DNA from 2 places in the Kitasatospora sp. NPDC092039 genome. Region 1 is predicted to be linked to the other one. Evidence: riboswitches for the same ligand, from Rfam matches in the RefSeq annotation. Region 1 holds a riboswitch; the other holds the start of a gene.
What was found. Region 1 has a riboswitch for cobalamin ahead of ACIQI7_RS15270 (prenyltransferase/squalene oxidase repeat-containing protein). Riboswitches for the same ligand answer to the same signal wherever they lie in the genome.
Positions count from the first base shown of each region.

Region 2: linked by a shared signal. The riboswitch ahead of ACIQI7_RS19125 (cobalamin biosynthesis protein) and the one ahead of ACIQI7_RS15270 (prenyltransferase/squalene oxidase repeat-containing protein) in region 1 are both predicted to bind cobalamin.

Region 1 covers NZ_JBIVSD010000006.1:316,026-319,386, reverse strand. The annotation lists gene ACIQI7_RS15275 (hypothetical protein) at 1-523, opposite strand, end outside; partial or broken gene ACIQI7_RS15270 (prenyltransferase/squalene oxidase repeat-containing protein) at 520-1,926, opposite strand; cobalamin riboswitch at 2,153-2,279, opposite strand; gene ACIQI7_RS15265 (flagellar hook-length control protein FliK) at 2,422-2,901, opposite strand; gene ACIQI7_RS15260 (prenyltransferase/squalene oxidase repeat-containing protein) at 2,937-3,361, opposite strand, start outside.
Region 2 covers NZ_JBIVSD010000009.1:75,037-78,397, reverse strand. The annotation lists gene ACIQI7_RS19130 (cobyric acid synthase) at 1-1,167, opposite strand, end outside; gene ACIQI7_RS19125 (cobalamin biosynthesis protein) at 1,164-2,183, opposite strand; cobalamin riboswitch at 2,291-2,424, opposite strand; gene ACIQI7_RS19120 (alpha/beta hydrolase family protein) at 2,722-3,361, shown strand, end outside.

The sequences.
Region 1 (3,361 bases):
CCGGACGTCCCTCAGTGCCTTCGATGTTGGTGCCGCCGAAGGTCCACAGGTCCACGCTGCCGGGCTTCGGCTGGTAGCTCATCGCGCCGAGCTGGCTGTACGACCAGTCGTTCTGCCCGGGGTCGGCGTGCCAGTACGACCAGTAGGCGGTGGCCGGGGGCGTCAGGACGCACTTGTCCTGGTCCGGGGTCGGATACTGCTTGCCGCTCTGGAAGCCGCTGTAGCCGATCCGGCAGATGAACGCCGGGCCGTCGTGCCCGGTGCCGGCAGTCTTCCAGCCGCCCTGGTTGAGCAGGGCGTAGCCGGTGGTCGGGGTGGTCCCGCAGGAGCGCAGCAGCGGGCCGCCCCACTTCCCGAAGTCCACCGCGAGTACGACCCCGGAGGTCGTGGTGCACTGATCCATCGGCAACGGCGCCGCAACAGCCGGGGCTGCGCCCACGGCGACGCCGCCGAAGGCGAGGGCGAGGGTCACCGCCGCCGCCCCGGACAGCCGACCGAGCCGGCTGCCGAGCCCCCGGCTCACCGGTGCCGCCCCGGGGTGGCCGCGGTGCGGCGGCGGGCGACCAGGACGGCCACTGCGCCGAGGGCGGTCAGCAGACCGGCGCCCGCGGTCAGGGCCAGGGCCGGGGTGCCGGTGCTGGCCAGATTGCCGGAACCGGTCCGCGCCGCCACGCCCTCGGCGGGGGCACCGCCGCCTCCGGCCGGGGCATCGATGCCGCCGGCCGGCCAGGTGGTCGGGCCGCCGCTGGTCACGGGAGCGGCGGCGGACGAAGTGGATCCGGTGGGGGTGGGCGAGCCCGTCGGGCTCGGCGTGCCGGTGGGAGTCCCCGACGGCGTCCCCGTGGGGCTTCCAGTCGGCGTGCCGGTCGGAGTCGACGTCGGCGTGCCGGTGGGGCTCCCCGTCGGCGTGCCGGTCGGAGTCGACGTCGGCGTGCCAGTAGGGCTCCCGGTCGGCGTGCCCGTCGGGGTCGGCGTGCCGCCGAGGTTCCGGGACAGCGTGCCGAAGGAGATCCCGGTGGCACCGCCGATCACCTGCGTGGACGCGCGGACGTCCGAGCCTCGCTGCCCGGCGGAGGCGACGTTGAAGCCCCCGTCGCCGTTCTGCTGGCCGGCGAGGAAGTCGAGCGCCTTGGCGATCTGCCCGCCGTAGGTGGCCTTGCGCAGCGTCATGCCCTGGACTGCGAGCGCGGCCGAGTTGGTGGAGTCGCCGGCCGCACCGGGGAAGCCGCCGTCGGGCAGCTGCCGAGCGGCGAGCCAGCCGAGCCCCTTGTCGACCGCCTGCGCCGCCTCGTCCCCGGGCACGAGGGCCAGGGTCATGACGGCCATGGCCGTGCTGTCCACGTCGGAGTCGCCGGCAGCGGGGATGAGGCTCGGCCAGGAGCCGTCCGCGTGCTGGAGGCGCTTCAGGTACGTGATCGGAGCGGCGGCGTTCGCCGCGTCGTCGGCGCGCAGCTGCGCCAGGATGCCGAGCGCCTGGGAGAACACCGAGGTGGCGTAGGTGTAGTTGCCCGCGTCCGCGCAGCCGGTGTTCTGGTCGGCCTTGGCGCAGACGGTCTGGTCCAGGGCGGCGATCAGGTCGTGGCCGCCGAAGGCCCGCGGGTTTCGGCCGGCGATCTCGGCGAGCAGCGCCTCCTTGCCGATCGAACCGCCGCCCGCGTACTCGGTGCCGATGGCGGTCCAGTCGTTGACGGTCCGCTCGTTGGGGTCCTTGCCCTGCTGGTCCAGGAAGTCGACGATCTTGCGTAGCGCCGCGTCGTCGGTGCCGGTAGCAGCGAGGGCGTACGCTCCGTCGATCGTGAGGCCGAAGTCGGCGAAGCCCGGGAAGCCCTCGTAGTAGCGGCCGTCGATGAGCCGGGCCGGGTCGGTGAGGTACGCACCGGCCTTGACCGCGTCGGGGGCCCTTCCGGCGGGCGGATTCGGTGGGCCGGCGGCCGCGGCCCCGGGGTTGCCGATCAGGACCGTGCCGCAGACTGCGACCGCGACGGCCCCGACCAGGGACGCGACGTGCCGGCTTCTGTGACGTGTGTTACCGCTGCTGACCCTCACGAAGACTCCCTGGTCGGTCGACGCAGGAGGCCACGGCGCAGCCGACGGTCACTCTCGGCAAGGACCGTTCTGACTGCGTCGTAGTCCGCGACGACGCACGTGCTGTGTGAACAGGCCCTCGGTTCAGGCATTCCGGCTCACCCACACGAGGTGGGTCCACGGTTGCGGGTCAGCGCCGGAGTTGGACCGGCTTCCCCTGAATGCCGAGGGCTACAAACGTTTCATCAGATCACGGCGCCTGAGGACGAGTCAACGATCCGTCAGGCCAATTGGCTCACCGCTCGGATGGCGGAGATCCATACCGCTTGAGCCCCGTGATCCGCTGCCCCTTCCCCGCGCGGGGAAGGGGCCGAGGCACGCGTGCGCTTCCGAACGTCAGGGCGCCGTGATGCCCGGCTGAGCGCCGGCGCCGAAGGACCAGCCCTCGACGTCGCCGGGAGCCGGGTTGTAGCTGCCCGCGCCCAGATTGCTGTACGACCAGGCACCGCCGTGCTGGGCGTGCCAGTACGACCAGTAGGCGTTGCCCGTGGGGTTGGTGCAGGTGGCGGGCAGTGCGTTGATCTTGCAGACGAAGCCCGGGAAGCGCGGGTGGAAGGCGTACGAGAACCCGGCGCCGGTGAGCGCGGCGAGCCCGCTGGCGGGGTCGCCGGGCGCGCAGCCGGTCTCGATGCCGCCGCCGACAGCGGTGAAGTCGACCACGACGGTGACGCCGGTGGTTCCGCTGCAGGCCGCCGCTTGGGCCTGCGGGGCGTGCACGGCGGAGACGCCGAGCAGGCTCGCGGTGAGGGCCGCCGCGGCGGCGATCGACCCGAGCATCCGGCGAACGGGGCGGGCCGGCGTGGGGGTGTCGGTCATCGGAACTCTCCTCGCGGAATCAGTGGTTCACCGTCTCAGCGGGTGGCCGGGGCCGGGCAGGCCAGGGTGGGCGCGTCCGGGCGTGCCCCGGCGGAAGACAGGGTGGCCAGCGGGGCGCCCGCCAGGCCGAGCACGGCCTGCGCGGTGGCCCGGGCACCGTTGCCCGCGTTGAAGCCGGACGCGTCGTAGGCGACGGCGCCGCGGACCGCCGGGTCGGCGGAGCAGCCCTGCTGGAACTTCACCAGCCGGCTCCAGCCCTTGAGACCGGTGCTGTAACGCCCGCCGGAGAGCAGCGCCTGGGTGGCCAGGCCGGTGGTGTTGGCGTTGGAGGCGGTTGCCCCGGAGGCCGCGAACCCGCCGTCGGCGTTCTGGTGCGCGACGAGCCAGCCGAGGCCCCCGTTCGCCTTGGCGGCACGGCCAGTGGCGGCGAGCGCCTGGGCGGCCAGCGCGGTGGCGTCCG
Region 2 (3,361 bases), on a different contig from region 1:
GACCCGCTGCCCGTACGCCTCGCCGACCGGCCGCGCCAGCACCTTCTCGGCGCCGAACCGCACCCGGGTCGGCAGCAGGCCGAGCCCGTCGACGGCGCCCGCCTTCGACTCGACCTCGTCCACGATGGAGTGCGCCAGCATCTGGTAGCCGCCGCAGACCCCGAGGACCGGCAGTCCGGCCGCCGCCCGTGCCTTCAGGGCCGGTTCCAGGCCGCGCTCGCGCAGCCAGGCGAGGTCCGCGACGGTGGCCCGGGTGCCGGGCAGCACCACCAGGTCGGCGTCGGCCAGCTCCTCCGGCCTGGTCGCCCAGCGGACCAGTACGCCCGGCTCCTGCGCGAGCGCGTCCAGGTCGGTGAAGTTGGACAGCCGGGGGAAGCGCACCACGGCCACCCGCAGCACGTCCGCGCCGAGCGGTCCGGGCCCGTCCGTCCGGTCGACCACCGTGGACAGGTCCAGCGAGTCCTCGGCGTCCAGCCAGAGCCCGGGCAGCATCGGCAGGGTGCCCAGCACCGGACGTCCGGTCAGCTCGTGCAGCATCTCCAGCCCGGGCGCCAGCAGCCGGGAGTCGCCGCGGAACTTGTTGACGAACCAGCCCGCCACGTGCCGCTGGTCCTCCGCCGACAGCAGCGCCAGCGTCCCGTACATCGCGGCGAAGACCCCGCCGCGGTCGATGTCCCCGACCACCACCACCGGCAGGGCGGCGGCCGTGGCCAGGCCCATGTTGGCGATGTCGCGGTCGCGCAGGTTGATCTCGGCCGGCGAGCCCGCGCCCTCGCAGACCACCACGTCGTAGCGGCGGCGCAGGTCGGCCAGGCACTCCAGGGCGCGCTCCAGCAGGACGGGCTTGCGCTCGCGGTAGTCCAGCGCGCCCACCTCGGCCACCGGCCGGCCGAGCAGCACCACCTGGCTGCGGCCGTCCGCGCCGGGCTTGAGCAGCACCGGGTTCATCGCCGCCTCCGGCTCCACCCGGGCGGCCTGCGCCTGCATCGCCTGGGCGCGGCCGATCTCGGCGCCGTCGGCGGTGACGAAGGAGTTGAGCGACATGTTCTGCGCCTTGAACGGCGCGACCCGCACGCCCTGGCGGGCGAGCCAACGGCAGATCCCGGCCGTCACCACGCTCTTGCCCGCGTCCGAGGTCGTCCCCGCGACCAGCAGCGCGTTCGTCATGCCCGCCCCCTCCTGCTCAGCAGCGTCCGCAGCAGGACGTGCCCCGCGACCGTCGTACCCAGCGCCAGTGCGCCCACCCGCCGGGAGAGCGCGCAGGCCCGTTCGATGTCGTCCACCGTGACCGGGCGCAGCTCCGCGCCCAGCACCGGCCGGTCCTCCACCCTCCCCCAGGCTTCGCCCGGGGGGCCTCCCATGCCGTACCGCAGCGTCCCGCCCAGCCGCACGCCCACCGCGCCGGCGAACGCCGCCTCGGCCTGGCCCGCGTTCGGGCTCGGGTGAGCGGAGCCGTCGCGCCGCCAGACCCGCCAGGCGGTCCGGGGTTCGGGCGCGGCGGCCACCGTCAGCAGCGCCGTGAGCCGGGCGCCGGGCCAGCCCGCCAGGTCGTCCAGCCGGGCCGAGGCCCAGCCGAACCGGGCGTAGCGCGGCGAGCGGTGGCCCACCATGGCGTCCAGGGTGTTCACGGCGCGGAAGGCCAGCAGTCCGGGGGTGCCGGCCAGGGTGCCCCAGGCCAGCGCGTTCACCACGGCGTCGGCGGTGTTCTCGGCCACCGACTCGACCACGGCCCGGGCGATCTGCTGCCCGTCCAGCGCGCTCGGGTCCCGCCCGCACAGGTGCGGCAGCCGCTCCCGGGCGGCCGCGAGGTCGCCCGCGGCGAGCGAGCGGCCGATGGTGCGCGCCTCCCGGGTCAGCGAGGTGCCGCCGAGCACGGTCCAGGTCGCGGCCGCCGCCAGCGCGGCCCGGCCCAGCGGGCGCCGGCCCACCGTACGGTCCAGGGCGAGCGCGCCCGCCGCGACCGCGCCCACGCACAGCGCCGTGTAGCCGGCGCCGGCGGCGCGGCCGTCGCGCCACAGCCGGCGCTCCAGCCGGGTCGCGGCGCTGCCGAAGACGGCCACCGGGTGGCCCCGGCGGGGGTCGGCGAAGCGGGTGTCGGCGGCGTAGCCCGCGGCGGCGCCGAGCGCGAACGCGGCGGCGCGGGTCAGCGGGCGCGGAGCGGCGGAGGCGGTGGGCGGGGTCATCGGCCGCACGGCGGAAGGCAGCTCGGAGTCCGGCCGGGCGGGGCAGCCTGCATCGCGTGCGTGTCCTCACTCAGGGTCCGCGCCCTGGATCGACGTGACGGGGGCGAGAGTCTCCTGGCTTCCGGGTCGAACGCACTCCCGGAGCCTTCCAGCGGCCGTCGACGGCCCGCCGTGGCGATGTTCCGAGCGTGCTCCCCGGTGACAGTGGCGGGACCGCGCCGGACTTCCACCGGCTTCCTCTCCATGCCTCCGTTTGGCCCCAGGATCCCATCACGGGGCCGAACCGGGAGTCAACCGAGGTCACGGAGGGGTTGGTCACACGCCGGCCCGCTGACACCCCGTGGGATCGCCCGGCACCGGCAGGCGCCGACAGCGGCACCGGCCCGGGCGGTCGCCCTCCCGACCGTCCCCTCCTCGGGTCCGCCCGACCGCCGCCCGGGCGACCCGGACGGCCCATCCGGGTGGCCGCCCGGGCGGGGTGCCGGTGAACTGGTGCTCGAACACCGTCCGGTCCGAGAGCAACAGAGCGGGGAGCGATATGCGTTGGGGAACCGCCGCCGTCGTGGCGGCCGCCGCGGTCGGAGCCACCGCGGCCGGGGCCGCCGTGCTGGTGATCGGCCGTCGGGCCTCCGAGCGGATGGTCCGTCCGGCGCCCGCCGTCCAGGAGTCGGCGCCGGTGGTGGTCCGCGGCCTCGCCCCCGGCCGGGTCACCTTCACCCGCGGCCCCGCGAGCCTGCGCCCCGGCCGCTGGGCGGTCGAGTGGGCGGACGGCGGGCACGCGGTGGTCGAGGAGGTCCTGCACGGCGACGAACGGGGCGTCACCCGTCGGCTGGTCCGCGCCGACCGGGGCACCCTCGCCCCCGGCACCGAAGTCCGCTTCACCCCCCGGGTCCACCTCGGCGACCCCTCCGAGGCGCTCGGCCTGGCCTTCGCCGACACCGCCGCCGACGGCGAGCTCGGCGCGCTGCCCGCCTGGCGGCTCCACGGCAAGCGCGGCACCTGGGTGATCCTGGTGCACGGCCCCGAGGCCGACCGCCAGCAGACCCTCCCGGTGCTCCCCGTGCTCGACCGGCTCGGCCTGCCCGCCCTCGCCGTCACCTACCGCGGTGACCGGGGCGCCCCCGACTCCCCGGACGGGCTCAGCCACTTCGGCGAGACCGAGTGGCGCGACGTCGAGT